One region of the Rhizobium sp. CF142 genome, then DNA from elsewhere that is predicted to be linked to it. Evidence: predicted binding sites of a transcription regulator. Region 1 holds the regulator's gene; each other region holds the start of a gene.

Region 1 (7,946 bases):
CATTCAGCTGCGCGACATGGTCGTCGCTGACCCGTCGATCATCGGCAAGACCGTCAATGTGACTGTGCTTGCAGATGCCAATATCGACAGCGCCAACAAGGGCCAGATCGACCTCAAGGTCGATGAGAAGAACCGCAAGGTCAACGACAAGCAGGTCGGCTGGATGAACCAGCTGAAGGCGAGCGGTGTGCTTCACAAGACGTTCAACACCGGCCTCTTCGTCAACGGCAATTCCAGCCGTCCGGAAGCCGCAGGCCTCGGCGTTGCCCTCATCGGCTCGCTCTACCTGATGCTGATCGTTCTCGCACTTGCGCTGCCGATCGGCGTCGCCGCCTCGATTTACCTTGAGGAATTCGCGCCGAAGAACAGGCTGACGGACCTGATCGAGGTCAACATCAACAACCTCGCCGCCGTTCCGTCGATCGTCTACGGTCTGCTCGGTCTCTCGGTCTTCATCAACTTCGCCGGCCTGCCGCGTTCGGCATCGCTGGTCGGCGGCCTGGTGCTGACCCTCATGACGCTGCCGACGATCATCATCGCGACGCGTGCGGCCCTGCGCGCCGTTCCGCCGTCGATCCGCGCGGCCGCACTCGGCCTCGGCGCCTCGAAGATGCAGATGGTGTTCCACCATGTGCTGCCGCTTGCCATGCCCGGCATCCTGACCGGCACGATCATCGGCCTTGCCCACGCACTCGGCGAAACTGCGCCGCTGCTCTTGATCGGCATGGTCGCCTTCGTCGCCCAGGCGCCGACCACTCCGCTCGATCCTTCCACGGCACTTCCGGTTCAGGTCTACATGTGGGCCAACGAAGCCGAGCGTGCCTTCGTGGAAAGAACCTCGGGTGCCATCATCGTCCTGCTCCTGTTCCTGATCGTCATGAACATCGGAGCTATCCTCTTGCGTCGTCGCTTTGAGCGCCGCTGGTAAACGGAGTAAAGATCATGAACATGTTGACGGAAGCCGCAGTCGAGAAGGCGCTGGACCAGAAAATGAGCAACGTCCCGTATAAGATGATCGGTCAGGATGTCTCCGTTTATTACGGCGAGAAGCGTGCGCTTTTCGATGTCAATCTGAACATCCGCGAAAACACCGTGACCGCGCTGATTGGCCCGTCGGGCTGCGGCAAGTCCACCTTCCTGCGTTCGCTGAACCGCATGAACGACACGATCGACGGCTGCCGCGTCACCGGCAAGATCACGCTCGACAGCGACGATATCTACGATCCCGACATCGACGTGGTCGAACTTCGCGCCCGCGTCGGCATGGTGTTCCAGAAGCCGAATCCGTTCCCGAAGACGATCTATGAAAACGTCTCCTACGGACCGCGCATCCACGGCCTCGCCAAGTCCAAGGCCGACCTGGACCAGATCGTCGAGACGAGCCTGCAGCGCGCCGGCCTCTGGAACGAGGTCAAGGATCGCGTGCATGAATCCGGCACCGGCCTGTCCGGCGGTCAGCAGCAGCGTCTGTGCATCGCACGCGCCGTTGCCGTCAGCCCGGAAGTCATCCTGATGGACGAGCCCTGCTCGGCACTCGACCCGATCGCGACTGCAAAGGTCGAAGAGCTGATTCATGAGCTGCGTGAAAACTACACCATCGTCATCGTGACGCATTCCATGCAGCAGGCCGCGCGCGTATCACAGCGTACGGCAATGTTCCACCTCGGCAACCTGGTCGAGGAAAATGACACCGACAAGATGTTCACCAATCCCGACGATCCGCGCACCCAGGACTATATCATGGGCCGGTTCGGCTGATTTTGGCGATGTGAAGCCTTCCCGATTTTCGAGGACAAAGCCCCATGGCATCGACACATATTTTTTCCGCTTACGATGACGATCTGAAATTCCTGTCCCGGCGCATTTCCGAGATGGGTGGTCTTGCCGAACAGATGGTCGGCGAGGCCGTCCGTGCGCTGGTCAACGGCGACACTGCGCTCGCCCAGAAGGTCATTTCCGACGACGTGATCCTTGATCACGCGGAACGCGAAATCAACGACAAGGCGATCGTCACGATCGCCCGTCGCCAGCCGATGGCCTCCGACCTTCGCGAGATCATGGGTTCGATCCGCATCGCCGCCGACCTCGAGCGTGTCGGCGACCTCGGCAAGAACACCGCAAAGCGCGTCATCGCCGTCCAAAGCACCGGCGTTCCGCGCAAGCTCGCCCGCGGTCTCGAGCATCTCTCCGAACTGGCGCTCGTCCAGCTCAAGGAAGTGCTCGACGTCTATACGACGCGTTCTGCGGACAAGGCCAAGTCCATCCGCGAGCGCGACGATGAGATCGACGCGATGTACACCTCGCTGTTCCGCGAACTCCTGACCTACATGATGGAAGATCCGCGCAACATCACGAGCTGCACGCATCTTCTCTTCTGCGCCAAGAACATCGAGCGCATCGGCGACCACGCGACCAACATCGCCGAGACGATCTACTACATGGCAACCGGCGCCCAGCCGGAGGGCGAGCGTCCGAAGGACGACAGCTCCAATACCGTTGGTGCGGTGACGGAGTAATCCTGACCTGCCGATTGCATGCGCGCCCCGCGCGGGGGCGCGCAAAGGTGCAGCCAATTCCGAGTTTCTGTATGATCTCTTGCTTAAATCGCCCCCGGTTTAAGGATCATGCATTAGGAGACTGACACGCATGATCCCAAGAGTTGCAGTTGTTGAAGATGAAGAGGCGCTGAGCGTGCTTCTCCGCTACAACCTCGAGGCTGAAGGTTTCGAGGTGGATACGATCCTCCGTGGCGACGAGGCCGAAATCCGGCTTCAGGAGCGCACGCCCGACCTGCTCATCCTGGACTGGATGCTGCCGGGCGTTTCCGGCATCGAGCTCTGCCGCCGGCTGCGCATGCGGCCGGAGACCGAGCGCCTGCCGATCATCATGCTGACGGCACGCGGCGAAGAGAGCGAGCGCGTTCGCGGTCTCTCGACCGGCGCCGACGATTATGTCGTCAAGCCGTTCTCGACACCGGAACTCGTCGCTCGCGTCAAGGCGATGCTGCGTCGCGCCCGTCCGGAGGTTCTCTCCACTGTTCTGAAATGCGGCGATATCGAGCTCGATCGCGAAACGCATCGCGTTCATCGCAAGAGCCGCGAAGTCCGCCTCGGCCCGACCGAATTCCGCCTGCTCGAATTCCTGATGTCGTCGCCGGGCAGGGTCTTCTCCCGCTCGCAGCTCCTGGATGGCGTCTGGGGCCACGATATCTACGTGGACGAACGCACCGTCGACGTCCATGTCGGCCGCCTGCGCAAGGCGTTGAACTTCTCCAACATGCAGGATGTCATCCGCACCGTCCGCGGCGCGGGATATTCCATGGAAGCCTGATCCGAGTGATCGGAGGTCACGAACGGGTCGCTCGCTTGTCGGGCGGCCCGTTTGTCTATCTGGCACCCCTAGCTCCTTATGAAAGCCGACACCACGCGCCGAAAGCGAACATCGAAAGGATCTGCTTCCTACAGACGGATGCGCACAAGAATTCGATCAAGAGCCTTTTGCAGAGCCGCAGTGCCGCCAAACGCGCGAAAGTCTTCGAGAACCTGTTCATTCAATCCGCCCTTGGTCGAATGCTCGCCGATGAGTTCATCGAAACTCGCGACAGGTTTTGAACGGGCAGCATGGGCGAGGCCGGAAAACAATTGACGGAGGTAGGCGTCGCCAGCCGTTCTCGAAAGCCCTTGGCTCTGCAGCCAGGTCGACGTCGCGTCCAGGATGCCGAAATAGCTGGCCATCAGGCAGCTCGCCGTCGCGAGAAGTTCGAACTCCAGCTTGTTTTCAACCTGGATCGCCGTTCCGAGCGCCGAAAAGAGGGCGTGGGAAACCTCGTCGGGCGGGTAGATCGCAGTCGCGCCCTGAAGATCTGCGACAAACGGAAGTGGAATTGCCAGGCTCAGGCGAACTGGCTGATCGATCCACGCCCGCAGTTGATCCATTGGCGTGGCCGCGACAAAGCTGATGACATGGTGGCCCGGCCGAAATCGGAGCGAGCGGACGACCTCCTCGGCAATTTGCGGCCTCACTGCCACGAATACGAGATCGGATTGGTCGAGAACATCCTGGTTGCCTAAAGCGATCGACGCATTCTGGTTTGCCGCCGCGAGGCGGGCGGCGACGCTTGCGCTACGGGGTGACAGCACGATCCGTGTGTCGCGAAACGCTGTCTTCCCCAGTCCGGTGACGACGGCCTCGGTAATCGTGCCCGTCCCGACGAACCCGATTGTCATCCGCTTTGGATCGATCTCCATTGGCACCCCTGAGCGACTGTTTGCGCCTCGACGAGAATACCGCATCTATATCAGAAAATCGCGCTACAGCGCCATGACCACCGTTCCATGCCGGTCTAGGGCTGAAACGCATTGGTGGCGTTGGCACATAAGTTCGCATTGTCAGGCATAGTGGGCGGCAGGCAGAGATCGGCCTTCGGCAGATCGTGGTCAGGAGCTGTTTTCCGGCCCTCCTGCGCCGGCTAAAAAATCACCCCTCCGCGCAAGGCGAGGAGGGGTGATGGCACGTTGCGTCTGTTGGAAGATCGCGGATCAGCCGACCCGGACAGCCTTGCGGCGTTCGCTGACCGGCTGGTAGGCGAGGCGCTGGTGATAGTTGCAATAGGGCGAGGAATCCGGGGAGTCGCAACCGCAGAAGTAGAAGTCGTCCTTCATCGGATCGCCGACCGGCCACTTGCAGGTGCGCTCCGTCAGTTCCGTCAGGCCGAGGCGGCGCGAAATCGGCACGACCACGTTCTTGGCCGGCACGTATTCCATTTCCTCGACCGTTTCGATCTCGATCTCTTCCTTCAGCATCGTTGCGCCCTGCTGGCGGGTAACGGTGCGGGTGGTGATGCGAGAGGCATAGTTCGGGGCGCGCGGAGCCGAGGTATTGCGCTTCGGTGCGCGCGCGGCGGTTGCCGTGCCGCCGGCCTTGGCGCGGCCGGGAAGACTGAGCCGGTGAACCTTGCCGATAACAGCGTTTCTACTGACGCCGCCAAGCTGCGCAGCGATCTGGCTGGCGCTCAGCCCTTCCGACCAAAGCTTCTTGAGCTTCTCGACACGCTCGTCTGTCCAGTTCATTGCCCTGTCTCCACCTTTCGCGTTGGTGATGGCAGAATCCCTCACCGTTGCCTCGGAAGTCTCCGAAGCAAGAAACGCCTGATCAATTTTGGTGACTAGTTCCGCCGCATGCAGTCTAGTAATTGAACTTTAACCTAGTGTGAGCCTGACTCTGTGACAAGAGTCGCAGGAATCCGATGAATCCGAATTCGAGGTTTTCCCCAACTTGCTTCCCGGGCGAGTCATTTCTGCAACATTAGCTGTTGATAGACCTGCAAGTCTGATTTGAGGCTTGACGCATGTGCTAAATCCTCAGTTTTGTTGACATTGCAGTGCGAAAAGTAAATAGTGCTCCCTGCCGCCGAAAGGCGGCATTTTTAATTTTTCGGGCCTGGTTTTCTTAGCCGGAGTCCGTTGTCTCGGAGCCTGACCAGGAGATTGCGCCATGGCTGAAGCCTCGCCGCTTTATGATACCTATTCTCGTGCCCCGCTGCGGTTCGAGCGAGGCGAAGGCGTGTGGCTGATCACCGAAACCGGCGAGCGATATCTGGATTTCGGCGCGGGCGTTGCCGTTACCTCCGTGGGCCATGGTAATCCGCATGTTGTGGCCGCCCTCAAGGATCAGGCCGACAAGGTCTGGCATCTCTCCAATATCTATGAGGTGCCGGGGCAGGAGAAGCTTGCCAAGCGCCTGACGGATGCCACGTTCGCCGACAAGGTGTTCTTCACCAATTCAGGCGCCGAGGCTCTCGAATGCGCCATCAAGACCGCGCGTCGTTACCAGTTTTCCAAGGGTCATCCCGAGCGTTTCCATATCATCACCTTCGAAGGCGCCTTCCACGGCCGTACGCTCGCGACCATCGCCGCCGGCGGTCAGGAGAAATATCTCGAAGGTTTCGGCCCGAAGACCCCTGGTTTCGATCAGGTGCCCTTTGGCGATGTCGAGGCTGTCCGTGCCGCTATTACCGACAAGACCGCCGGTATCCTCATCGAGCCGGTGCAGGGCGAGGGCGGTGTCCGCCCGGCAACGTCCGAATTCATGAAAGCGCTCCGTCAGCTCTGCGATGAGCATGGCCTGCTGCTGATCCTCGACGAAGTCCAGACCGGCGTCGGCCGTACCGGCAAGCTCTTCGCCCATGAATGGTCGGGTATAACGCCCGACATCATGGCGGTTGCCAAGGGCATCGGCGGCGGCTTTCCGCTCGGCGCCTGCCTTGCGACGGCGGAGGCCGCTTCCGGCATGAAGGCGGGCACGCATGGTTCCACCTATGGCGGCAACCCGCTGGCCATGGCTGTCGGTAACGCGGTTCTCGATGTCATCCTGGCCGAGGGCTTCCTGCAGCATGTGCGTGATGTCACTCTCGTCTTCCGCCAGGGCCTTGCCTCGCTCAAGGATCGCTATCCTGATGTCATCGAGGACATCAGGGGCGAAGGCCTGTTGCTCGGCGTCAAGGCTGCCATTCCCTCGGCAGAGCTACTGAAGGAAATCCGCGCAGCCCATCTTCTGGCGATCCCGGCAGGCGATAATGTCATCCGCCTGCTGCCGCCGCTGGTCGTAACCGCCGAGGAGGCGCGCGAGGGTCTTTCCCGTCTCGAACGCGCTGCCGAAAGCATCCGTGCCGCCAAGGTCAAGAAGACCGCTTGATAGGACAATGCCCCGCCCGCCGGCGGGCGTAGCAGGTAACGAACAATGGCTTCCCCCAAACATTTCCTCGATCTTTCCGCAGTCACCGGATCCGACCTCAGAACCATCATGGACGATGCCAAGCTGCGAAAGCAGGCTTTCAAGGCGGGTACCGCCGACAAGCCGCTCGCTGGCAAGATGCTGGCCATGATCTTCGAGAAGCCGTCCACGCGAACCCGCGTCTCCTTCGATGTCGGCATGCGCCAGCTCGGCGGGGAGACCTTGTTCCTGTCGGGCACCGAAATGCAGCTCGGCCGCGCCGAGACGATCGGCGACACCGCCAAGGTTCTGTCGCGCTATGTCGATGCGATCATGATCCGCACGACCGACCACAACCGTATGCTGGAGCTCGCCGAGCATGCCACGGTGCCCGTCATCAACGCGTTGACGGACGACACCCACCCTTGCCAGATCATGGCTGATATCATGACCTTCGAAGAGCATCGCGGCCCGATCAAGGGCAAGACGATCGCCTGGACCGGTGATGGCAACAACGTGCTGCATTCGCTGGTCGAAGGTGCTGCCCGTTTCGGCTACCGCATGAACATGGCCGTACCCCTTGGTTCCGAGCCGAAGGATCACTATCTGAACTGGGCCCGCAATGAGGGCGCCGAAATCATGCTTTACCATGATGCTGACCGTGCGGTTGCCGGCGTCGATTGCGTGGTGACCGATACCTGGGTCTCCATGAATCAGGAACATCGGGCTCGCGGTCACAATGTCTTCCAGCCTTATCAGGTCAACGCGCATTTGATGGCGCAGGCCGGCAAAGATGCATTGTTCATGCATTGCCTTCCCGCCCATCGCGGCGAGGAGGTGACGGATGAGGTGATCGATGGCCCGCAATCCGTGGTCTTCGATGAGGCGGAAAACCGCCTTCATGCGCAGAAGTCGATTCTTGCTTGGTGCCTGGGCGCGATCTGAACCATAATCGGATGTCGCGAGTCCAAAACTCGCGGCTGCGCAAGCAGCCGGTGCGCTAGCCGGCTGCTCTGACAAAACAGGAGTGAAAGCCATGGCAGAAGCTGCCGCCGCCCTCGGCGAGTTCGATTTCGCCGGCGATGATCATGTCGTCCCCTTCCAGGTGGAAGGGCTGGATGTGCGCGGTCGCGCCGTCCAGCTCGGCCCGATGCTGGATTCGATCCTCGAGCGCCATCATTACCCGACACCCGTCGCCCGCCTTCTGGCGGAAGTGGTTGTGCTGACGGTGCTGC
Region 2 (7,946 bases), on a different contig from region 1:
GTGCGGCATGACACGGCGGCGAAGCTCCTCGGAGATCGCGCTTTCGCCGTGCATTTCGCCGTCGACCTCGAGATCGGGAGCCGCTTCACGCACCAGCTGCAGCGCATTGCGCATCTTGGTGGCGCTTTCGGATTCGCGCGAGCCGAAGTTCGAATGCGAGACAAGGGCGGCTCGCGGGGTGATGCCGAAGCGCTTGATTTCCTCTGATGCCAGAACCGTCGCCTCGGCGATTTCCTCGGCCGTCGGATTGAAGGTCACGTAGGTGTCGGTGAAGAAGGTCGCGCCGCGCTGCGAAATCAACAGGCTGAGTGCGGAAAAGTCGCGCACGTTCGGGCGCTTGCCGATGATCTGGCGCACATCGCGCAGGTGTTTCTCGTAACGGCCTTCAAGGCCGCAGATCAGCGCATCGGCTTCACCGCGCTTCAGCGCCAGCGCGCCGATGACGGTCGTGTTGGTACGCACGATGGTGCGGGCTGCTTCCGGGATGACGCCGCGGCGGCCGACGAGCTGCAGATAGAGATCGACATATTCGCGGAAGCGCGGATCGTCCTCGGGGTTGATGACCTCGAAATCCGACAGAGGGCGAATGCGCAGGCCGTAACGCTTCAGGCGCGTCTCGATGACCTGCGGGCGACCGATGATGATCGGCTCGGCAATGCCTTCTTCGATCAGCACCTGGGCGGCGCGCAGCACGCGCTCGTCTTCGCCTTCGGAGAAGATGACGCGCTTGCGCTCTGCCGTCTTTGCCGCCGTGAAGATCGGCTTCATGATGAAGCCGGAGCGGAAGACGAAGCGGTTCAGCTGGTCGAGATAGACATCGAAATCGGTAATCGGCCGGCGGGCAACGCCGCTTTCGGCAGCAGCCTTGGCGACCGCAGGCGCGATGCGCAGGATGAGGCGCGGATCGAAGGGCGAAGGGATGAGATAGTCGGGGCCGAAGACCGGGGTTTCACCGGAATAGGCGCGGGCAGCAACATCCGACGGCTCCTCGCGGGCAAGGGCCGCGATGGCGCGCACGGCCGCCATCTTCATTTCCTCGTTGATCGTCTCAGCGCCACAGTCCAGCGCACCCCTGAAAATATAGGGGAAGCAGAGGACGTTATTGACCTGGTTCGGGAAGTCGGAGCGGCCGGTGCAGATCATCGCGTCCGGGCGGGCAGCACGGGCGAGATCCGGCATGATTTCCGGCGTCGGGTTGGCGAGCGCCATGATGAGCGGCTTGTCGGCCATCTGCGCCAGCAGTTCCGGCTTCAGCACGCCGGCAGCCGAGAGACCAAGAAAGACATCGGCACCGCCGATATTTTCGGCGAGCGTGCGCGTGTCGCTCTTCTGGGCGTAGATCGCCTTCCACTCGTCCATCAGCTCGACGCGGCCTTCATAGACGAGGCCTTCGAGATCGTGGACCCAGATGTTTTCGCGCTTGGCGCCGAGCGTCACAAGCAGGTTGAGACAGGCGAGGGCTGCCGCACCGGCGCCTGAGGCAACGATCTTGACCTCGTCGATCTTCTTGCCGGCAAGTTCCAGGCCGTTGAGGATGGCGGCTGCGACGATGATTGCGGTGCCGTGCTGGTCATCGTGGAAGACCGGGATCTTCATCTTTTCGCGCAGCTGCTTCTCGATGCGGAAGCATTCAGGGGCCTTGATGTCTTCAAGGTTGATGCCGCCAAAGGTCGGCTCGAGCGAGGCGACGGTAGCGACCATCTGGTCGACATCTGGCGCATCCACTTCGATATCGAAGACGTCGATGCCGGCGAATTTCTTGAAGAGGACGGCCTTGCCTTCCATGACCGGCTTGGAGGCGAGCGGGCCGATGTTGCCGAGGCCGAGCACGGCGGTGCCGTTGGAGATGACGGCAACGAGATTGGCGCGGGACGTATAGTCGGCGGCCTGCTCCGGATTGTCACGGATGGCGAGGCAGGGAGCGGCGACACCAGGAGAATAGGCGAGCGCCAGATCGCGCTGGTTGCCGAGCGGCTTGGTCGCCTGGATTTCCAGCTTGCCGGGGCGCGGATAGCGGTGGAAGAAAAGCGCCTGCTCGTCGAGACTGCCGCCTGTCAAATTCTTTTCCGATTTGGATTTTTCCTGGTGATCCATCGCCGCCTCCAGCGTTGTTCGAAGTCTTTTGAAGACTCCTCCATACATCAATCGCCCGGCCGGAACAGTATGGAAATGGCCGCAGCGGAACTTTTTGACCTGATGGTAACGGGGAAGGCTCTAACCGGTGGATTGAACGGCTTTGCAGGGCTTTCCTGCGGTTTGTCATCTTCCTGATACACGAGTCTGATTTTGGAAGACCAGACGAAGAACGATGGGACACGAGCGGAAAGGCTTGTGACAGACATGATGGAACCTCGGCGCTTCCGCACCCTCTTCATTTCCGATGTGCATCTCGGCTCGAAGGCCGCCAAGGCGGATTTCCTGCTGGATTTCCTGAAATACCACGAGGCAGATACGATCTACCTCGTCGGCGACATCGTCGATGGCTGGCGCCTGAAGCGCAGCTGGTACTGGCCGCAGGTCTGCAACGACGTGGTCCAGAAGCTCTTGCGCAAGGCGCGCAAGGGCACGCGCGTCGTCTATATCCCCGGCAATCACGACGAATTCCTGCGCGCCTTTCCGGGCATGCATTTCGGCGGCATCGAGGTCGTCGACCGCATCGTCCATGACGGCGCCGACGGCAAGAAGTATCTGATCCTGCACGGCGACGAATTCGACGTCGTCGTGCGCAACGCCCGGCTGCTCGCCTATCTCGGCGACTGGGCCTACGACATGGCGATCCGCATCAACATCGTGCTCGCAGCGGTCCGCCGCCGCCTCGGCATGCCCTACTGGTCCTTCTCGGCCTGGGCCAAGCTGCAGGTCAAACACGCCGTCAACTTCATCGGCGAGTTCCAGCGCGTGGTTGCCGAAGAGGCCCGCAAAAGCGGTGCCGACGGCGTCATCTGTGGCCATATCCATCACGCCGTGATCGAGGATCTCGACGGGATCCGTTACATCAACACCGGCGACTGGGTCGAAAGCTGCACAGCGATCGTCGAGCATGAAGACGGCAGGTTCGAACTCATCACCTGGCGTGCGCTGACCAGCAATGTGCCGGCACTGACCTCTCTCGAATTGCTTGAAGAGGGCGATCTTGCCCCGCAGGCTGCCTGAATAATGTGTGCGTACCGCACCGGCCTAGCCGGTGCATCATGAATTTAGCCGTTGCCACCAGGCGACAGGCCCAATTTATTTTTTAAATCGTTTCGATTTCTATCCGTATCGTTTCGATCGGGCCATTTCTCGCCATAGTCGTGTTTGATTGGATGTGTTAGGCAACGCATAGTTTCCTTCAGGTCCATCATGATTCCCGCACAAAATCCCTCGACGGGTGAGGGAGCGCCGCCGCGTTTCCGGCTGCTCAGCGCGCTTTGTTACAGCGCGCCGCTGCTGGTCAACGGTATCGTCCTGCCCTTCTTCCCCGTCTGGCTTGCGACTCACCAGTTCAACGATCATCAGATCGGCACGATCCTCGCCGTGCCGATGGTGGTGCGCGTTCTCGTGGCGCCAATCGTGGCGGTCTTTGCCGACCGCATGCAGGAGCGGGCGCATGTGCTCCTATGGTCGGGCATGCTCTCGCTGCTGACGGCCATCGCGCTCTACTGGACGAGCAATTTCTGGCCGGTGCTGATCGTCTTTGCGCTGCAGGGCGCGACCTTCGCCCCTTATGTGCCTGTCGTCGAATCGATCGTGATTTCGGGCGTGCGCCGCTGGGGGCTCGATTACGGCTCCATGCGCGTCTGGGGCTCGATCGCTTTCATTATTTCGACGCTCACCGGCGGCGAGTTGGTCGGCCGCTGGGGTGGCGGCATGGTGCTGCCCGTGATGATCTTCGGCTTCGTGCTGACCATTACGATGGCGGTCTTCTGTCCGCGCATCGGGCCGACGCGGCGGCGCGGCCAGCCGATCAATCTTCCGGCGACCACAGGCAGCGGGCTGCGCGAGCCGCATCTGCTGCTTTTGCTGCTCGGCGTTTCGATCCAGCAGTCAAGCCATGCGCTGCTCAACGCCTTTTCCTCGATCTACTGGCATCAACTCGGCTTTTCAGGCACCGAAGTCGGCATGCTCTGGAGTGCCGGTGTGGCCTCTGAGGTGACGGTATTCTTCCTGTCGCGGCGCCTCAACCGCCGCTTCAACGCCTGGACGCTGATCCGCTTCGGCTGCGCCGTCAGCATCTGCCGCTGGGTGTTCTTCCCGACGGAGACGAGCTTTATCGGCTTCTTCATGCTGCAATGCCTGCACGGCTTCACCTATGCCTTCGTGCATACCGGCGTGCAGCGGCGCATCGTCGCCACGGTGCAGGAGACGCAGGAAGCCTCGGCCCAAGGTGCCTATTTCTTCTATATCGGCATGGCCTCGGGCCTGATGACGATCGCTTCGGGCTATATCTATTCCGCGCTCGGCCTCGACAGCTATTATGTCATGGCCTGTGTCGCCGCCTTCGGGCTCGCCCTTGTCATCATCGCCTATTACCTTCAGCCCCAGAGGCTGGCTTCCGGCGGAAATACGAGAGAACCGGCATAATTCAGGCCGGGCTCGCGGTCGCGGGTCAGCAGCAGCGGACCGTCGAGGTCGACGAAATCTGCGTCCTGCGCCAGAAGCACGGCAGGCGCCATCGCAAGCGAGGTGCCGACCATGCAGCCGATCATGATCGAGAAGCCGAGCCGCTGTGCTTCCTCCTTCATTTCCAGCGCTTCCGTCAGGCCACCGGTTTTATCGAGCTTGATGTTGATTGCGTCGTAGCGATCGGCAAGGCTTGCAAGGTCGCCAGTGTGGTGGACGCTTTCATCGGCACAGATGAGCACATGGCGGGCAATCTCGGCCAGCATGTCGTCGCGTCCGGCCGGCAGCGGCTGCTCCACCAGCGCGATATTGGCTTCGGCAGCAATGCGCAGGTAATGTTCCAGCCGGTCTTCCGGCCAGCCTTCATTGGCATCGAGAATGATGGCGGAATCAGGCGCGGCAGCGCGCACCGCCCGAATGCGGCTCTCGTCATCGTCAGTGCCGACCTTGACCTTCAGGAGCGGGCGCTGCGCATGTTCGTGGGCCTGGGCCGCCATGACATCGGGTTCGCCGAGCGAGATCGTATAGGCCGTGGTCAGCGGCTTCAGCTTGCGCAGATCGAGACGCGAGGCGACGCTCTTGCCTGACAGTTTGGCTTCGAGATCCCACAGCGCGCAATCGACAGCGTTGCGGGCCGCTCCCGGCGGCATGGCACGCAGCAATCCGGCCCGCGAAATGCCGTCCTCGATCAGCGGGCGGGCCGCTTCGATCTGCGCCATCACGCTTTCCATCGTCTCGCCGTAGCGGCGGTAGGGCACACATTCGCCCAAACCCCTGGCACCTGATTCTGTCAACATGCAGGTGATCACGTCCGCCGAGGTCTTTGCCCCGCGCGAGATGGTGAAAGTGCCCGCAATCGGGAACGAATTCATCTGGATATCAAGGTGGCGCGGCATATTTGCTCTCCTGCGAGCATGGAAATTGCCCGTTCGTTCTGTATATTAACGCGCCGGGCGGCGAATATCACGTTCGCGAGTCGGGACTGTCGCTGCAAGCATTGAAAGACACAAGTATTTTGAAGTCCGAGAAACGCAACGCCGCCTCGCTGCATGTGGACGACCGAGCCGGGAGCTCGGCCCAGCATGTGCATCTTGAAGGCAATTGGCGCAGCGCCAACATCCATCTCGTCCTGCAGGATTTCGAGAAATTGTCGCGCAACAATAGCGGCGACCTGACGCTCGATCTCTCCGATGTCACCGATATCGACACAGCCGGCATCTGGTTGCTTTGCCGGCTAAAGAAACAGCAGGAAGAGGCCGGGCGAACGATTCATTTCGAGGGCACGAACCAGCATATCGACGAGCTGATCGCCACCTTCTCCAAGGAGCCTGAAAAGCAGGAGCCTGAACAAAAGCAGAGGCTCTCGATCACCGAGCGCATCCTCGCACCGATCGGGCGGATGACCCTCGACGTCTGGGACAATGTCGCCGCCTCCATGTATATCCTCGGTTCTGCAGTGCGCGGCGCGCAGATGAAATTCGGCCGTGGCAGCGGCGTCTCGCCGGCCTCGATCGTCAACCAGATCGACCACATGGGCGTGCGCGCCGTTCCGATCATCCTGCTGATGTCCTTCCTGATCGGCGCGATCATCGCGCAGCAGGGCGCCTTCCAGCTTCGTTATTTCGGTGCGGAAATCTTCGTCGTCGACCTCGTCGGCATTCTGCAGCTTCGTGAAATCGGCGTGCTTCTGACCGCCATCATGATCGCCGGTCGATCGGGCAGCGCGATCACCGCCGAGATCGGCTCAATGAAGATGCGTGAAGAGGTCGACGCGCTGAAGGTAATGGGCCTCAACCCGATCGGCGTGCTGATCTTCCCGCGGCTGGTGGCGCTGACCGTTGCGCTGCCGCTTCTAACCGTGATTGCCAACTTCGCGTCGCTCGCCGGTGCCGCTGCCGTCGCCTATCTTTATTCGGGCATTACATTCGCAACCTTCCTGTCGCGCCTGCATGAGGCCGTAACGCTTTCGACCATATTGGCCGGCATGATCAAGGCGCCGTTCATGGCGCTCGTCATAGGCATCGTCGCAGCTGTCGAGGGCCTGAAGGTCGGCGGCAGTGCCGAATCGCTCGGCCAGCATGTGACGGCCTCCGTCGTGAAGGCGATTTTCGTCGTCATCCTGATGGACGGGCTTTTTGCGATGTTCTATGCAGCGATCGATTTCTGACATGGCGAACGACGTGGATCAGCAACCGATCGAAACGAGCAAGAACGGCACCAAAAACGGGGAGCGGGATGTCGTGCTGTCGGCGCGCGACGTCACGGTCGCCTTCGGCCCCAAGGTGGTGCTCGACAAGCTCAATCTCGATATCTATCGCGGTGAGATCCTCGGCTTCGTCGGCGCTTCCGGCACCGGCAAATCGGTGCTGATGCGCACCGTGCTGCGCCTGCTGCCGCGCCGCTCCGGCACCATCAAGATCCTGGGCCAGGATTTCGACGAGCTGGACGAGCCGGAGCGCAATGCGCTCGACATGCGTCTCGGCGTTCTCTTTCAGCAGGGCGCGCTCTTCTCCTCACTGACGGTGAAGGAGAATATCCAGGTGCCGATGCGCGAATATCTCGATCTGCCTGCTACGCTGATGGATGAGCTGGCGCATCTGAAGATCCGCATGGTGGGGCTCGCGGCCGACGCGGCGGACAAATATCCTTCCGAACTCTCCGGCGGCATGATCAAGCGTGCGGCGCTTGCCCGCGCACTGGCGCTCGATCCCGAACTCGTCTTCCTCGACGAGCCGACATCGGGCCTTGATCCCATTGGCGCTGCGGAATTCGACGAGCTGATCGCCAATCTGCGTGATAGCCTGGGGTTAACCGTCTATATGGTGACCCACGACCTCGACAGCCTGTTTTCGGTCTGCGACCGTATTGCCGTGCTTGGAAAGAAGCGGGTAATGGTGGAAGGAACGATCGACGACATGCTGGCCTACGACGATCCGTGGGTTCAGGCCTACTTCAAGGGCAAGCGCGCGCGTTCGATCGTGCCGCAGGACGACGCGCCGGCGGCCCGGGCGCAGCATGACAGCGGGAAGTGACCGGAGACGATGGAAACCAAAGCCAATTACACGATCGTCGGTTTTTTCACCGTTCTGGTGATCGCAGCCGCATTCGGCTTCGTCTACTGGATGGCCGAATATGGCCGCAGCGGGCCGATGGCCGAGCTGATCGTGCGCATTCCGGGCTCTGCCAACGGTTTGAGCGTCGGTTCGCCCGTGCGCTTCAACGGCATTCAGGTCGGCTCGGTGCAGTCGCTCTCCATCGATGCCGACGATCCGCAATATTCGCTGGCTTTCACCGAAGTGCGCTCGGATGCGCCGATCTATCCGTCCACCAAGGCGGCCCTTGAA
Region 3 (7,946 bases), on a different contig from region 1:
CGCGTTTTGCCACTGTGGCGCAAAACCGCGGCACGACGGGCCTGATGGCTGTCGGCGTCGGTCTGCAGGCGACAAGCTACATCCTCTGGGTAGCGCTGGTCGGCCATATCGATCCGATCATCCTGGTTGCCCTCAACCAGATCCCGCTCGGCGTCGGTTATGCCATGACCTATCCGGCGATCCAGGTTGCCGCACTGTCTGATGTTGAAGAGGACAAGTCCGGTCTTGCCTCCGGCCTGCTCTTTGCCTCTTTCCAGATCGGCGGCGGCATTGTGCTGGCGGCGGCCTCCGCAATCTTCGCCGCAGCCCCGCACGTCGGCTGGGATCCCTATGTCGGCGGCATCGTCTTCGTGGCGCTGCTGGCGATCCTGATCACTCTGCTTGCCGCCGTCGGCCCGAAGACCGCCACGCTTCGCCCGCAGGCCTATCAGGCAGCAGAATAATGCAAATTGCCCGCGCCAGGGTGGCGCGGGCATCCTCTTTCAGCCCATCATCAAGTCCCGGCCTATATGCTTGCGTTGAGATTCCCCCTGAGTCGGCTCAGCATGTCGCGCATGACGGCCATTTCCTCCAGTGTGCAGCCGATCGCCTCGCCGATAGAAGACATGATCGTATTGACCTCGCCCCTCATCGCCTGACCTTTCGGCGTCAGCGACACGATGACCTGCCGCTCGTCGCGGGAATCGCGGGTGCGCTTGATGAGGCCGTTCTGCTCCAGCCGCTTGAGGAGGGGCGAGAGCGTGCCGGAATCGAGATCGAGCTGCTCGCCGATCGTCTTGACCGGCAGTTCGGCTTTTTCCCATAGAACCAGCATGACGAGATATTGCGGATAGGTGAGGCCCACCTTGTCGAGTATGGGCTTGTAGGCGCGGGTAAAGGCATGCGCCGTCGCGTAAACCGCGAAACAGAGCTGCTTCTCCAGTCGCTTTTCCTCTTCCGGTATTTCCATCACTTTCGCCGTTCTCGCTTTCATCGCTGTCATCCTCAGAGGTCTCATTGTCCTCTTTTCAAATTCCGAATGCAATTTGCAAAATTCACTTGCGTACAATTTAATTGGGCGTTATTAAAAACTCAACCCGAACGAACGGGGCCAACCAAAGGAGATTGTCATGCCTATTCTCTATACGACCAAAGCTTCCGCCACCGGTGGCCGCGCAGGCCGAGCCGTTTCCGAAAACGGCGTTCTCGACGTCACGCTGACCGTGCCGAAGGAACTCGGCGGCGACGGCGCAACGGGCACCAATCCCGAACAGCTCTTTGCGGCCGGTTATTCGGCCTGCTTCCTCGGTGCTTTGAAATTTGTGGCCGGCAAGGAAAAGGTCAAGATTCCCGAGGAAACCACCGTCTCCGCAACCGTCGGCATCGGCCCGCGTGAGGATGGCGGCGGCTTCGGTATCGAAGTGGCCCTGACCGTAAACATCCCGGGCGTCGACCGCGAAACCGCTGAAAAGCTCGCTGCTGCGGCCCACATCGTCTGCCCTTACAGCCACGCCATGCGCACCTCGACCGAAGTACCGGTCACGGTCGCCTGATTATTTTGCAGTGCCAGTGAAGAAAGGCCGGGGCAACGCTCCGGCCTTTTCTTTTGAATTAATGTGCTGCCTGCTGCGTTGAGCCGGGCAGCTGGTCCGCGTCAGTCAGCGTGCCTAAGAAGGCGACGATGTCGTCGATTTCCGATTCCGTCAGCGCCGGCGGGTCGCCGGGCTTGCGGCCGAAGGGCGGATCCTGGTTGAGATTGTCCCAATAGACCTGCGGAACGTCATCATATTTGCGGATCGTGCCGTCTGCATTCTTCGGATACCAGCGGCCGGGATCACTGTCGCGCGTGGCGTAGAAGGAGACGACGTCACGCAGCGAATGGAAATAGCCATTGTGGAAGAAGCTCTTCTTCAGCGCCACATTGCGCAGCGTCGGCGTGCGGAACAGGCCGCAATATTCCGGCCGGTTGCTGAAGTCGGTACGCTGAGGGCCGCAGAGGCCGAGATCGTGATAATCAGGGTCGCTGTTGGCGGGGATCGCCATGTTCCGCGGCACCGCCAGCCCCAGGAAGCCGAAGTCGGAAAATTGCGGCGGCTCGCCATCATTGGCGGGCTCGCTCAGATGACAGCTCGAACAGTTTCCCTTGGCCGGATCCTCGAAGAGTTCGCGCCCATGCAGCTCCTGCGCCGTCAGCGTTCCCTTGCCGGCAAGGAAGGCGTCATAGCGGCTGGAGTAGGGGTAGAAATCCGCGCCGCTCTGCTCGAAGGTGCTGAGAGCCTCGACCGCACCCTGGAAGGCATCCCCGGCACTACCGAATATGTCCTGGCCGAAAATCTCCCGGAAATCCTCCGCATAGACCGCCTTGCGGAGCGAGGCGACGACCTGGGCCTCATCCTTGTTGCCCATTTCGAAGGGCGAAAGCAGGGGGATCTTCGCCTGGTCGGAACCGTGGTCCACGCGCCCGTCCCAGGTCAGGCCGCCCGTTGGCCCGTTGTCGACGCTCTCGTCGCCTTCGTCTTCGGAATCGTAGAAATGCTCTGTGAACGAGGGTATCGCCTGCAGGTAGCGCAAGGTTGGCACGGCGCGCTGTCCCGGCTGATCCATATGCGGCCCGCCCATTTCGACCGGTGTCGCGGTAGCAGGTGCAAAAGCATGATGCGGATCGTGGCAGGAGGCGCAGGCCTGTACGCCGGAGGCGGAAAGCGAAGTGTCGGAGAACATCTTGCGGCCGAGTTCCGTCAGCGCTTCGGCGCGGGCATAAGCTTGCGTCCGTGACATGGGGCCAGGATGCACGCCGCCGGTGACGGCCGCGCTGCTTTGCCGCAGGGGCAGAATGGCAAAACCGATCGCCGTCGCCGCCAAACCGAGCGCCATACCAGACCGGAGGAGCCAGATAATCTTCGTCGCCATGCCAGGGATTCCAATGGGTTAACATTGTGGGCCCTCATGATCGAACCTGACTGCAACAGATTGATGACGGGCGCGTACCGGCCGCAGGCGCAACCCGCTCGATGTCACAAAGTTGATAGATGGCGGGAATAGCGTCTCGCCTGCGCTTGGCCATTCCACGTCCGCCCGGCGCCCCTCTAGCCACGCCCCCTTAGCCATGAGGTATCCCGCCATGACCAGACTGAATCTCCTCCGCAATCTCTCGTTGGCCGGTTCGGCCATGCTACCGCTGGCGCTTGCCACGGCCGCCCATGCAGCACCCGCCGGCATGGACAAGATCCAGAATATCGTCGTCATCTACGCCGAAAACCGCAGTTTCGATAACCTCTATGGCAGCTTTCCGGGTGCCAACGGCCTTGCCAATGCAAGCGAAAACCAGGCACGTCAGCTCGATCGTGACGGCGCGCCGCTTGCAGAATTACCGCCGGCCTGGGGCGGCCTGACCGCCAAGGGTGTCACGCCCGCCATCACCGAGGCCCAGTCTGCTCACCTCGCCAACGCCGTCTTCTCGATCGACGATCCCAAGGGCTTTGCGCAGGCGACAAACGTCATCACCCGCGACCTCTGGCACCGCTTCTACCAGGAGCAGATGCAGATCGATGGCGGCAAGAACGATAAGTTCGTTGCCTGGGCCGATTCCGGCAGCCTCGTCATGGGCCATTATGACGGCTCGATCCTGCCCATGTGGCAGGTCGCCAAAAAATACGTCCTGGCCGACAATTTCTTCCAGGGCGGCTTCGGCGGCTCCTTCTTCAACCACTTCCAACTGGTCTGCGCCTGCGCGCCCTATTATGCCGATGCCGACAAGAGCCCGGCCAAGCCGACGATCGCCAAGGTCGATGCCGACGGCATTTCGCTGACGGTTGCCGACAATGCACCGAAGTCCGCCCTCGACGGTGCTCCGAAGTTCGTCTCCGACGGCAACCTCACGCCGGATTTCTACGCGGTCAACACCATGCAGCCGCCTTACCAGCCGAGCGCCAACGCCCCGGCCAAGGACGGCGATGCCGCCTATGCCGATCCCTCGCAGCCGAACACGCTGCCGCCGCAGCACGAGATCACCATCGGCGACCTGCTGTCGCTGAAGGGCGTCACCTGGGCATGGTATGGTGGCGCCTGGCAGGCAGCCCTCGATGGCAAGAATGCCACGCCGGTGCCGAACTTCCAGTTTCACCACCAGCCGTTCAACTACTTCGCCAATTTCGCGCCGGGCACATCAGCCCGCGCCGAGCACCTGAAGGACGGCGGCCTCGGCGGCGAGGCCTTTATCAAGGATATCGACGACGGCAAGCTGCCGGCCGTTTCCTTCTACAAGCCGCAGGGCAACCTCAACGAGCATGGCGGTTACGCCGATGTTTCGAGCGGCGACCAGCATCTTGCCGATCTGGTCTCGCATTTGGAGAAGAGCCCGCAATGGGGCCACATGCTCGTGGTCGTTACCTATGACGAAAACGGCGGTTTTTGGGATCACGTCGCCCCGCCGAAGGCCGATCGCTGGGGGCCGGGCAACCGCATTCCTGCTTTCATCATTTCGCCTTACGCCAAGGGCGGCATGGTCGATCATACGCAGTATGACACGACCTCGATCCTGCGCCTGATCACCACCCGCTACGACCTGCCGGTTCTGCCGGGCCTGCTCGCCCGCGACAGGGCGCTGGCGCTGAACAACGAGCCGCCGATGGGCAACCTGACGGCATCGCTCGACCTGACCCGCTGATCGTCGCGACAACGCTATGTCTTCTCCCCACAGATTGGGGAGAAGACTTCGACTTCCGGATGTTTATCCGTTGAGCGTCCGCATGCCGATTTCGCCGTAGCGATCTCCGACGGCGCGGGGCAGGGCCCTCGCGATTTCCTCGATATCTCCAGGTGTAAGATCAACGCCAGCCGCTCCAAGATTCTCGTCCAGTCGCGCGCGGCGGCGAGTGCCGGGAATGGGCACGATATTTTCGCCCTGAACCATCACCCAGGCGAGAGCCAGTTGCGCCGGTGTAGCGCCCTTGCGGCGCGCAATCTCTTCGAACACGGCGACGAGTTCGAGATTGCGCCTGAAATTGTCACCCATGAACCACGGCGAGGTCCGCCTGTAGTCATTGGGCGCAAGTTCGTCGACGGACTTGATCGCGCCGGACAGGAAGCCGCGTCCGAGCGGCGAATAGGCCACGAGCCCAATCCCGAGTTCACGAAGCGTCTGCAACACGCCGTCTTCCGGATCGCGTGACCAGGGCGAATATTCGCTTTGAACGGCGGTAATGGGATGCACGGCATGTGCCCGGCGGATTGTGTCAGCGCGGGCTTCCGACAGACCGATATGTCTGACCTTGCCGGCTTCGACGAGTTCCTTCATCGCGCCCACGGTCTCTTCAATCGGCGTATCGGGATCGACACGGTGGAGATAGTAGAGATCGATATGGTCGACGCCGAGCCGCCGTAGAGACCCTTCGCAGGATGCTTTTGCATATTCGGGCCGTCCGTTGGCCGTCTGGGCGCTGACGCCTGGTATCGCTCCAGCTGCGCGCACGATGCCGAACTTGGTTGCCAGTACCACTTGATCACGCCGGCCCTTGATCGCCTCCCCCACGAGTTCTTCGTTGGTGTGCGGGCCATAGCTGTCGGCCGTATCGAGCAGGGTTACGCCACGATCAAGCGCATGGTGGATCGTGGCGATTGCCTCGCCCCTGTCGGCGGCGGTCGCGCCATAGGCCCAATTCATACCCATGCAGCCGAGGCCGATCGATCCGACCTCAAGTCCTTGCCCGAGCCGGCGTGTCCGCATTGTTGAGTCTGTCATCTCTCATCCTTTCTTCCGCCTCTTCATAGGAGGCGATTTTGCCGTCGAGGACGCGAAGGCAGGTTTCGAGATCGGCCACGTGGGCCCGGACACGCTCACGATGCTCCCTGAGCATCTCGCGACGCTCGCTGAAAGTGGCTTTCCCGTTATCGGCAAGCTTCGCATAATGGAGCATGTCGCGGATCGGCATGCCGGTCGTCTTCAGACGGCCGACAAACTCGATCCAGGAAAGGATGGAAGCGTCGTAGTCGCGTTGTCCGGATCGGTCGCGATCGGCATAGGGGAGCAGGCCGATACGCTCGTAATAGCGCAGCGTATGAGCCGACAAACCGGACCGTTTCGCAAGGTCACTGATCTTCATGAGACACCTGTTCTCGTCACGACGCCAAGGAAGCTACGGCTTTGAGCGCACTCTAAGTCAAGAGGCTTTTTGCGGCTAATTTCGCGACCACCCATGCAGACTCTGCAGGGTCACGTTAGGTATTGCAGGTCGCGTCTCAGGTGATCGCCGTTGCCCTCAGGCAATTTCGTCTCGAGTGCCGCATGCGTGCTTTCCCAGATTGGCAGCGCCTGTCGCAGGACTGCCCGCCCGTCATCCGTCAGGCGCAGAAGACGGCCACGCCGGTCCCTCGGGTTCGGTACTATATCGACTAAACCCTTGCGTTGCAGTGGCTTCAGTGCCGCCGTCAGCGTCGTCTGATCCATGGCGAGCAGGCTCGCGACCGGTCCCATCGGTGGCGGCTCCGGCCGGTTCAGGGACATCAGCAGGGAGAACTGGCCGTTGGTGAGGCCGACGGGCCGCAGCGCATCGTCGAACAGCCTTGCGAGCGCGCGCGCCGCGCGCTGCACATGCAGGCACAGGCACGTATCCCGCACCAGAAGCGTCGTGGAAAAAGGAATCGCGATCGAGTTTGACATGATCTATTTCTATTGATATCAATGTATTTAGTCAAGAAGAGGAGACTATCTGCCGGAAAATGCCGGCCGCGCCGGAGGAGGGCGTAGATCATGTTGAACAAGGTTACCCAAAATCCCGTCGTTTCCCGCGAGGAATGGCTCGAAGCCCGCCGAGCTTTGCTCTTGAGGGAGAAGGAGGCGACCCATCTCAGAGACAAGGTGAATGCCGAGCGCATGACGTTGCCCTGGGTGAAAGTAGACAAGAACTACACGTTCGACACGCCGCAGGGGCGGAAATCGCTCGCCGACCTTTTCGATGGCCGCAGCCAGCTCATGGTCTATCACTTCATGTTCGGCCCCGAATGGGAGGCCGGTTGCCCCGGCTGCTCATTCCTCGCCGATCATCTCGACGGCACGCTGCCGCACTTGAACCACCACGACGTTACACTTGTCGCCGTCGCCCGCGCACCGCTTGCCAAGATCGAGGCCTACAAGCAGCGCATGGGCTGGAAGTTCCCCTGGGTCTCGTCCTTCGGCAGCGATTTCAACTTCGATTATCACGTATCTTTCACGCCTGAGGACCTTGCCAAAGACAAGGTCTTTTATAATTTCTCTCCGACAGCGCCCTCTGACGCCAATGACGAGCTGCCCGGACTTTCGGCCTTTTACCGGAATGAGAAGGGCGAAGTGTTCCATACCTATTCGAGCTATGCCCGCGGCGCGGAAGAAATCCTTGGTACGCTGATGATCCTGGATCACGCACCCAAGGGCCGCAACGAAGATTCGACCATGGATTTCGTAAAGCGCCACGACGAATATGAGGAAAGCCCCCAGGCCTCGTCCTGTTGCCACTGACGCAATTCCAGCAAAAGTGCTGCGCGGTTTTGCGTTCGGAATTGCGTGAAGCATCCAGCCAGCCATCCATCATCCGCAGGAGAAGGACGATGAAGACTGCAGAAGTGCTGAAGGAGCATGCTTTCCTGGAGAGAATGGTCGGTCGCTGGACCGTCGCCGCTTCGGACATGACCGGCGACAAGCCCTGGGAAGAGACCGTGCGCTCCCTGCAAGGCATCTGGTTCGTTGCCGAAGGAGCCGGTGAAATGACCGACGGCAAGCAGGCAACGACGATCCTGACGCTCGGCTACGACTCGGCCAAGGGCAAATATGTCGGCAGCTGGATCGGCTCGATGATGGACTACATGTGGACCTATGAGGGCGAGATCGAGCCCTCGGGCAATGTTCTGTCGCTCTACACCAAGGGCCCGGCCTTCGAAGGCGATGGCCTTGCCGACTATCGCGAGCAGATCGCCTTTCTCGACGATAACGTCAG
Region 4 (7,946 bases), on a different contig from region 1:
GCTCGACGGCAGCGACCCGGCCTTCTACGGCAACCCGAACGCGGTCTATGCCGCGCTCCATGCCCATTGTCCCACCTTCTACTGGGAACAGCAGAAGCAGTGGTTCGTTACCGGCTACGATCATGTGAACGGGCTGCTGCGCGACCGCCGGTTCGGCCGGCAGATCCTGCATATTGCCAGCCGCGAGGAACTCGGCCTGCCCGAGCCCGAGCCGCATATCGCCGCCTTCGATCTCGCCGAGCGCTATTCGCTGCTGGAACTGGAGCCGCCGGAACACACGCGGCTGCGCACCCTCGTCAACCGCGCCTTCGTCTCGCGCCATGTCGAGAAGATGAAGCCGGAAATCGAAGAACTTGCCAACAGGCTGATCGATACTTTTGCCGACAAGGGAGAAGGCGAGCTTCTCTCGGCCTTTGCCGATATCATCCCGGTGACGATGATCGCCCGCATGATCGGCATTCCCGAAGACATGGGGCCGCAGCTCCTCAAGTGGTCGCATGCCTATGTGCGCATGTACATGTTCGGGCGCACCCGCGCAGACGAAGATGCTGCCGAGCAGGCGGCACGGGAATTTTCCGATTATGTGAAGACGGTCATTGCCGAACGCCGGGCCGAACCGCGCGACGACCTCCTGACGCATATGATCCATACCGAGCACAAGGGCCAGTACCTGACGGAAGACGAGCTCGTTTCGACGACCATCGTGCTGCTCAATGCCGGCCATGAGGCGACGGTCCACCAGATCGGCAATTCGGTGCGCATTATTCTCGACAGCGGATACGATCCGGCCGCGCTTTTTCGCGACGAGGCCGCCACCGAGCGCACGGTCGAGGAGTCGCTGCGCATCTGCGCGCCCGTCCACATCTTCCAGCGCTGGGCGCTCGAGCCTGCCGAGATAGACGGCATCGCGTTCAAGCGCGGTGACAAGGTGAGCATGATCCTGGCCGCCGCCAATCTCGATCCGGCGAAATTCAGCGATCCCCTCGCCTTCAAGCCCGACCGAAACGAGGCTCCCAACCTCTCCTTCGGCGCCGGCATCCATTTCTGCATCGGCGCGCCGCTCGCCCGGCTGGAGCTCAATATCGTCCTGCCGATCCTCTTCAAGCGGCTGCCGGGGCTGAAGATTGCGAAACCGCCTGTCGTCAAGGACGTCTATCATTTCCACGGCCTCGATCGCCTGGATCTCGTCTGGTAAGCAGCCACACCCGACTTCTTTGAAGCGAAGCCTCGGCTCGGATCATCAAGAACCGCGCGATTGGGTCGGGTGGAGGGGGTGGAGGGGGTTCAGAGCGTATTTCCAAGAGTAGCCGCAAGCGTTGCTATACCGCCCCTATAAATGCCGGCATAAGTGGCTTCCGGCAGGTTTGGTCAAACAACCCCCTCCACCCCCTCCATTCAATTTAAATCTATATATACCAATGACTTGAACTGGAGGGTGTTACCCCCTCCAAACGCCCTCCACGAACGTTAACCCCCTCCACCGAGCCTCCATTTCGGACACACGAAGGGCGCTCTCTTCTTCAATTCGGGCATCTTGTGGAGGGGGTTACCTGAGTGGAGGGGGCTCGATACGAAGCAACCCCCTCCACTTCAGGCATGCCGCGCGTAGCAAGCGAATGCGAAAGATTCGCCGCACGCCTTAGGCATCCCACAACGAAATCGGCCGGCGTGCTGATCGCGCGCCGGCCGTTTCCTTGCTGCGAAGGGGAAGTCGTATCAGCCGTAACGGCCGGTAATGTAGTCTTCCGTGCGCTTGACTTTCGGCGACTGGAAGATCTGCGCCGTCGGGCCGTATTCGATCAACTCGCCAAGATACATGAAGGCGGTGTTATCGGAGATGCGGCTTGCCTGCTGCATGTTGTGGGTGACGATGACGATCGTGAACTCGCCCTTCAGCTGCGCGATCAGTTCTTCGACCTTGGCAGTCGAGATCGGGTCGAGGGCCGAGGTCGGCTCGTCGAGGAGCAGGACTTCCGGGCGCAGCGCCACGCCGCGGGCGATGCAGAGCCGCTGCTGCTGGCCGCCGGAAAGGCCGAGGCCGCTGCCCTTCAGCTTGTCCTTGACCTCATCCCACAGGGCGGCCTGACGCAGCGCCTGCTCGACGCGGACGTCCATGTCGGCCTTGTTGAGACGCTCATGGTGGCGAATGCCGTAGGCGATGTTGTCATAGATCGACATCGGGAACGGCACCGGCTTCTGGAACACCATGCCGACGCGGGCGCGCAGTTCGTTCATCGAGAAGCTCGGGTCGAGGATGTTCTTGCCGTCGAGCTTGATCGAGCCTGTGGCACGCATCTTCGGATAGAGCATGTAGATGCGGTTCAGGATGCGCAGCAACGTGGACTTGCCACAGCCGGACGGACCGATCAGGGCGGAAACCTGACGCTCCGGGAAGTTCAGGCTTACGTCCTTGATCGCGTGGGCGTCGCCGTAATAGAAATTGACTTTATCGAGAGAGATCTTGTCTTTGGCCATCGGCTTTTCCGACTTGCTGGCGGCGTCGAAAGTGTCTTGGGACTGAAGCATCATTTCCCACCTTTTCGGTTCAGGACGGAGCGCGATACCACGCTCAGGATTAGAACGAAGGCCGTCATCACGAAGGCACCGGCCCAGGCGAGATTTTGCCATTGCTCATAGGGGCTCATGGCGAACTGGAAGATGACGACGGGAATGTTCGCCATCGGCTGCGACATATCCAGGCTCCAGTACTGGTTGTTCAGAGCAGTGAACAGAAGCGGCGCGGTTTCGCCCGAAATGCGGGCGATCGCGAGCAGGATACCGGTGAGGATGCCCGTGGAGGCGGCGCGATAGAGGACGTTGACTGTTACCTTCCAGCGCGGGATACCGAGCGAAAGCGCTGCCTCGCGCATGACATCGGGTACCAGCCGCAGCATCTCGTCGGTCGTGCGCACGACGACCGGCAGGAAGATGAAGGCGAGCGCAATGCCGCCGGCAAAGCCGGAGAAGCGTGAGGTCGGGCGGACGACCACTTCATAGACGAACAAACCGATGATGATCGACGGCGCCGAAAGCAGGATATCGTTGACGAAGCGGATGGCCTCGCCGATCTTCTTGCCGCGGCTGAATTCCGACAGATAGGTGCCGGCCAATACGCCGATCGGCGTGCCGATGATGACGGCGAGCACCACCATCAGCAGGCTGCCCATGAAGGCGTTGGCGAGACCGCCGCCGTCTTCGCCGGGCGGCGGCGTCATTTCCGTGAGAAGGCTGGGGCTCAACGCCGACAGGCCGTGGACCAGCGTCGTCCAGAGGATCCACACCAGAAAGACCAGGCCAAGCACGGTGGCGATACCGCAAAGCGTCAGCGCGATCAGGCTGCCCATCTGGCGGCGGCGGTAAAGGGAACCCGAATAGGTAGCCATGATCATTCTCCCCTCTGTTTTGCCATGCGCACCAGCATGAGCTTGGCGGCCGCCAGAACGATGAAGGTTACGACGAAGAGAATGAGGCCAAGGGCTGCGAGCGAGGACCGGTAGAGGTCGTCCGACGCCTCGGCAAACTCGTTGGCAAGCGTTGCCGCAATCGAGGTGCCCGGCTCCATCAGCGACACCGCAATGTTATGGGTGTTGCCGAGCACGAAGGTGACCGCCATGGTCTCGCCGAGCGCGCGGCCCAGACCAAGGAAGATGCCACCGACGACGGCCGTGCGGGTGTGCGGGATGACGATGTCGCGCACCACTTCCCACTTTGTCGAACCAAGCGCATAGGCCGATTCCTTCAGCTGCGCGGGGACGACCAGGAAGACGTCGCGCATGACCGAGGAGATGAAGGGGATGATCATGATCGCCAGAACAATGCCTGATGTCAGCATGCCGATGCCGAGCGGAGCACCCGAAAACAGCGCGCCGACCAGCGGGATCGGACCCAGCCAGTCGATGAGCACCGGCTGGATGTAATCCGACATGAAGGGAGCGAAGGTGAAAAGGCCCCACATGCCGTAAATGATCGAGGGGATGCCGGCAAGAAGCTCGACGGCGCCGCCGATCGGTCCGCGAATGGAGCGCGGCGCAACTTCGGTAATGAAAACCGCGATGCCAAGGCTGACGGGAACACCGATGATCATCGCGAGAGCCGAGGTGACCAGCGTGCCGTAGATCGGCACCAGACCTGCGAATTGCTGAGCAACCGGATCCCATTCCGTGCCAGTCAAGAAGCCGAAGCCGAAGGTGCGGAAGGCAAGAAGCCCGCCCATGGCCATGGAGATCGCCGCTGCCAGCAGGGCGGCCAAAACAAACAGGCCGCAGCCCAAAACTATCCAATAAAAAATACGATCGCCTGCGGCGCCGTCGCGGCGCTTCACGCCCGCGGTGTCGGCGGGCAGCGATGCCAATGCTTCGCTCATGTCCGTACGCTCTGCTGCTTTGAGGGGTGGGCGGAAAGCTTGGCTTTCCGCCCCGACCGCAGTTTCGTCAGGATCAGCTCTTGAAAGAGGCCGTCCAGTAATCTTCGATCTGCTTCACCAGCGTGTCCGGAAGCGGAACGTAGTCGAGCGAGGAAGCTTCCTTCTGGCCCTTTTCGAGAGCCCACTTGAAGAAGGAGAAAGCAGCCTTGGAGCGCTCGGCGTCCTTCGGCTCCTTGTACATGATGGCCCAGGTGGTTGCCGTGATCGGCCAGGCCTTTTCGCCCGGAGCGTTGGTCATGATCAGATAGAAATCCTGAGCCTTGCCCCATTCTGCGCTTGCAGCGGCAGCCGAGAAGCTTTCAGCGTTCGGCTTCGGGTACTGGCCGGCAGCGTTCTGGATGAGAACGTAGGGCAGCTTGTTCTGCAGGGCGTAGGCGTATTCAACGTAACCGATCGAGTCCTTGACGCGGGTAACGTAAGCGGCAACGCCTTCGTTGCCCTTGCCGCCGATACCAACAGGCCAGTTGACGGCAGTGCCTTCACCAACCTTCGACTTCCAGTCCGGGTTTACCTTCGAGAAGAAGTTCGTCCAGTTGAAAGAGGTGCCCGAGCCGTCTGAACGGTGAACGACGGCGATCTGGCTGTCGGGCAGCTTCAGGCCCGGGTTCAGATCGGCGATGGCCTTGTCGTTCCACTTGGTGACGTTGCCAAGGTAGATGTCAGCGAGGACCTTGCCGGAGAGCTTCAGTTCGCCTGATTTGATGCCCTTGACGTTGATGACGGGAACGATGCCGCCGACAACGAGCGGGAACTGGCCAAAGCCGCCAGCCGTCAGGTCTTCCGGCTTGAGCGGGGCGTCAGAAGCGCCGAAGTCAACCGTAGCAGCCTTGATCTGGGCAATACCGCCACCCGAACCGATCGACTGGTAGTTCAGCTTGTCGCCGGTTTCCTTGTTGTAGTCTGCCGACCACTTCGAAAGAACCGGATAGACGAAGGTGGAACCAGCGCCGGTAATGTCGGCAGCGGAGGCCGAGACTGCCAGAGCGGCAACCAGGCCGGCGCCGAGGCAGGCCGAAAGAAGTTTCTTGGTGAGCATTTGCGACTCTTCCCTGATGGAACTAGAGGACGACGAGGCTCGGCGCCATGGAGGGGGTGTCCACTGTCGGGGGCGCTGAATTTCCTCGTCACGGGAAGGCGGCTAGGCGTCTATTATTACAGTTTGATGACAGTTTGTGACGGGTGACACGAAATGCAAAGCTGTGCATAAGTCGCTGAAGTCACTGACTTTCCTAATGAATCGCGCGCTGACAAAGCCTTGGCGAATGAGGTGCGGCCCTATTGCCGCAGGGCTGTGGTCGATTGCCGCAGCTATGCGTGAAAATGTCGTTTTCAGACGCCAAAATGCTCCGAGGACCGGACGACCACCAAAGTGTGGTGCCGCAATCTACGCAGCATGCTCTTGAAGCTTGCTGGATATGTCGAGTGCCGACATAGGTTTTCCGATCAGATAGCCTTGCAGCTGGTCGCAGCCGGCCTCACGCAGGATCGCCGCCTGACGCGTATTCTCGATACCTTCAGCTGTGACGGGAATCTGCAGAGCGGTTGCCAGGGAGATGGTGGCTCTCAGAACATCGGCGCCATTCGAGGCTTGGTCGAGAGCGGACACGAGCGAACGGTCGATCTTCATGCGATCAAACCCGAACTGCCGCAATGCGCCGATGCTTGCATAGCCGCAGCCAAAATCATCAAGCGCGAATTTTATACCGACCTGTTTAAGGTGATCTATCGACCTGCGGGCCTGTTCCGGATTTGTCATCAGGACGCCTTCAGTGATCTCCAATGTCAGACGCTTCGGATCGAAATCGAGCTCCTGCAGGAGCGAGATCACTTCGGCGGCGAATTCCGGATTGCAGAGTTGGACCGGCGAAACGTTCACGGACAATGCCAGACCAGGCCAGTTCTTGGCATGCCCGACCGATGTTTTCAGCATGTGAACGCCAAGTGCATCGATGAGGCCGCACCTTTCGGCGAGCGGGATGAAAATCTCGGGGCTTATGTTCCCCGTTGGAGTTCGCCAACGCGCCAGTGCTTCAAGACCATTAATAGTGCCTGTCGCAGCAGAGACGAGAGGCTGGAAAAAGGCTTCGATCGCACCGGTGCTGATGGCGCTCTTCAACAAAGCTTCCATTTCGGCGACCCTTTGGCGTTCCCGATCCAGCTCTGGGTCGTATTCGATCGCCCGGCCTCTGCCGTTTGCCTTGGCGCGATAGAGCGCCATATCCGCCCTGCGGAGAAGCTCCAGGGGCGACACGTCTCCGTCACATGCGGCAACTCCGATGCTTGCACCAACTTCGATCGTTCGCCCTTCGATTTTGAAGGGCTCGGTGAACAGCGCCAGAATGGTCTCTTCTATCTCTCCACGCGCGGCGGTTCCAATCTGCACCAGCGCAAACTCGTCGCCTCCCAGCCGGGCCGCCGCAACGACTTCAGGGTGACAGGCGATCAGGGCGTTCGAGACGATCCGGATCAGATCATCCCCTACCGCGTGCCCCCAGGCGTCATTGACTGCCTTGAAGCCATCGAGATCGACCAGATAGAGCCGGGGTGGCGCAACATCGGTGTCTTCCAGCTCTTCCAGCAGTGCGAGAAGCCCATGCCTGTTCAACAGGCCGCTCAGGCTATCGTGGTTCGCCTCGAAAATCGCCACTTGCGCCAATTGGCGCAGGCGGCGCGCCTCGAATGCGCCTACCAGCAGAACGCCCCCCAGGAACATCACAAGGATGATGACAGCGGCCGCAACGTAAGGATAGACTTGGTGAAACACGGCGGTTCCGGGCGCTTTGCTGGGCCAGACAAGGTGGCCGATGACGCCACCTCCTATGTCCGTGATCGGCGTGTTCAGAAGGCCCGACTCGGGCGCGGCGGCAAGACGTAACCCTTCGAGTTCGTGCTCGTCCGAAAAAGTGTCGAGAACTTCCGACGTGAGATCCTTGTAGAGGCTCAGCACACTCAGCTTCGGAAGCTCGCCTTCTGCGGTGAAAGGCTGGATTGCCTGTGACACAATCAGCGCGATGCCCGTTTCGGTCCGGATGAAATTGACCACCGGCGCCTGTCCGGCATCGGCAGCCTTATTGATCTGCTGGAAAAAGCCTTCGCCGAAAAAGGCGCTCGGCTGGAAGGGCTTGCCTTTGGCATATGCGGAGACGATCGAAGAGCGATCAGGGCCGATCACGACCGCACCGTCATAGAGCGGGTAATCCGCTGTGGTTTTGCCCCAGTTCTCATAGGCCCAACCCACGGCGTCAGGAGATGAGATCGCCTTATAGGCATCATCCCATACGGCGTTGTCCGTGGTTGTCGCGCTCAAACGATTGACAAAGGCCGAGATCGCTGCGCGGGCAGCGCGCGTAGCCCTAGCATCATCGATCTCGTTTGCAGATCGGGTCATTGTGGCGACGACATGGGCCGTGAGGCCCGTCAGCACGAGAGCGACGACGAGGAAGAAAATGGTTGTCGCAATGATGGAAGACGCTTGGGTCCGAACGTGCCTACCCGCAAGATTCGACGACATGCCAATCCCGAA

What was found. Region 1 encodes PhoB, which activates phosphate uptake and scavenging genes when phosphate is short. Its sites were predicted from a motif close to TGTCATNNANCTGTCAT; they were not measured.
Region 2: PMI11_RS34300 (UDP-2,3-diacylglucosamine diphosphatase) is a predicted target of PhoB. The motif match lies at 2,258-2,274, and genes of this name have one in related genera.
Region 3: PMI11_RS15910 (acid phosphatase) is a predicted target of PhoB. The motif match lies at 2,942-2,958, and genes of this name have one in related genera.
Region 4: pstS (phosphate ABC transporter substrate-binding protein PstS) is a predicted target of PhoB. The motif match lies at 5,575-5,591, and genes of this name have one in related genera.

The regions. Positions count from the first base shown of each region.
Region 1 is NZ_AJWE01000098.1:117,931-125,876, reverse strand. Features, by position in the region: gene pstA (phosphate ABC transporter permease PstA) at 1-928, shown strand, start outside; gene pstB (phosphate ABC transporter ATP-binding protein PstB) at 943-1,758, shown strand; gene phoU (phosphate signaling complex protein PhoU) at 1,803-2,516, shown strand; gene phoB (phosphate regulon transcriptional regulator PhoB) at 2,647-3,330, shown strand; gene PMI11_RS21715 (pyrroline-5-carboxylate reductase) at 3,459-4,247, opposite strand; gene PMI11_RS21710 (GcrA family cell cycle regulator) at 4,539-5,069, opposite strand; gene PMI11_RS21705 (aspartate aminotransferase family protein) at 5,494-6,693, shown strand; gene argF (ornithine carbamoyltransferase) at 6,739-7,656, shown strand; gene PMI11_RS21695 (Hsp33 family molecular chaperone) at 7,748-7,946, shown strand, end outside.
Region 2 is NZ_AJWE01000135.1:31,266-39,211, forward strand. Features, by position in the region: gene PMI11_RS34295 (NADP-dependent malic enzyme) at 1-2,094, opposite strand, end outside; gene PMI11_RS34300 (UDP-2,3-diacylglucosamine diphosphatase) at 2,341-3,153, shown strand; gene PMI11_RS34305 (MFS transporter) at 3,343-4,563, shown strand; gene dgcA (N-acetyl-D-Glu racemase DgcA) at 4,515-5,498, opposite strand; gene PMI11_RS34315 (ABC transporter permease) at 5,600-6,769, shown strand; gene PMI11_RS34320 (ABC transporter ATP-binding protein) at 6,771-7,634, shown strand; gene PMI11_RS34325 (MCE family protein) at 7,644-7,946, shown strand, end outside.
Region 3 is NZ_AJWE01000085.1:33,659-41,604, reverse strand. Features, by position in the region: gene PMI11_RS15930 (MFS transporter) at 1-443, shown strand, start outside; gene PMI11_RS15925 (MarR family winged helix-turn-helix transcriptional regulator) at 506-982, opposite strand; gene PMI11_RS15920 (organic hydroperoxide resistance protein) at 1,110-1,532, shown strand; gene PMI11_RS15915 (cytochrome-c peroxidase) at 1,591-2,889, opposite strand; gene PMI11_RS15910 (acid phosphatase) at 3,101-4,645, shown strand; gene PMI11_RS15905 (aldo/keto reductase) at 4,709-5,704, opposite strand; gene PMI11_RS15900 (MerR family transcriptional regulator) at 5,673-6,080, opposite strand; gene PMI11_RS15895 (MarR family winged helix-turn-helix transcriptional regulator) at 6,191-6,637, opposite strand; gene PMI11_RS15890 (DUF899 domain-containing protein) at 6,728-7,471, shown strand; gene PMI11_RS15885 (DUF1579 domain-containing protein) at 7,561-7,946, shown strand, end outside.
Region 4 is NZ_AJWE01000091.1:12,922-20,867, forward strand. Features, by position in the region: gene PMI11_RS18325 (cytochrome P450) at 1-1,195, shown strand, start outside; gene pstB (phosphate ABC transporter ATP-binding protein PstB) at 1,717-2,529, opposite strand; gene pstA (phosphate ABC transporter permease PstA) at 2,526-3,383, opposite strand; gene pstC (phosphate ABC transporter permease subunit PstC) at 3,386-4,363, opposite strand; gene pstS (phosphate ABC transporter substrate-binding protein PstS) at 4,437-5,459, opposite strand; gene PMI11_RS18350 (bifunctional diguanylate cyclase/phosphodiesterase) at 5,808-7,934, opposite strand.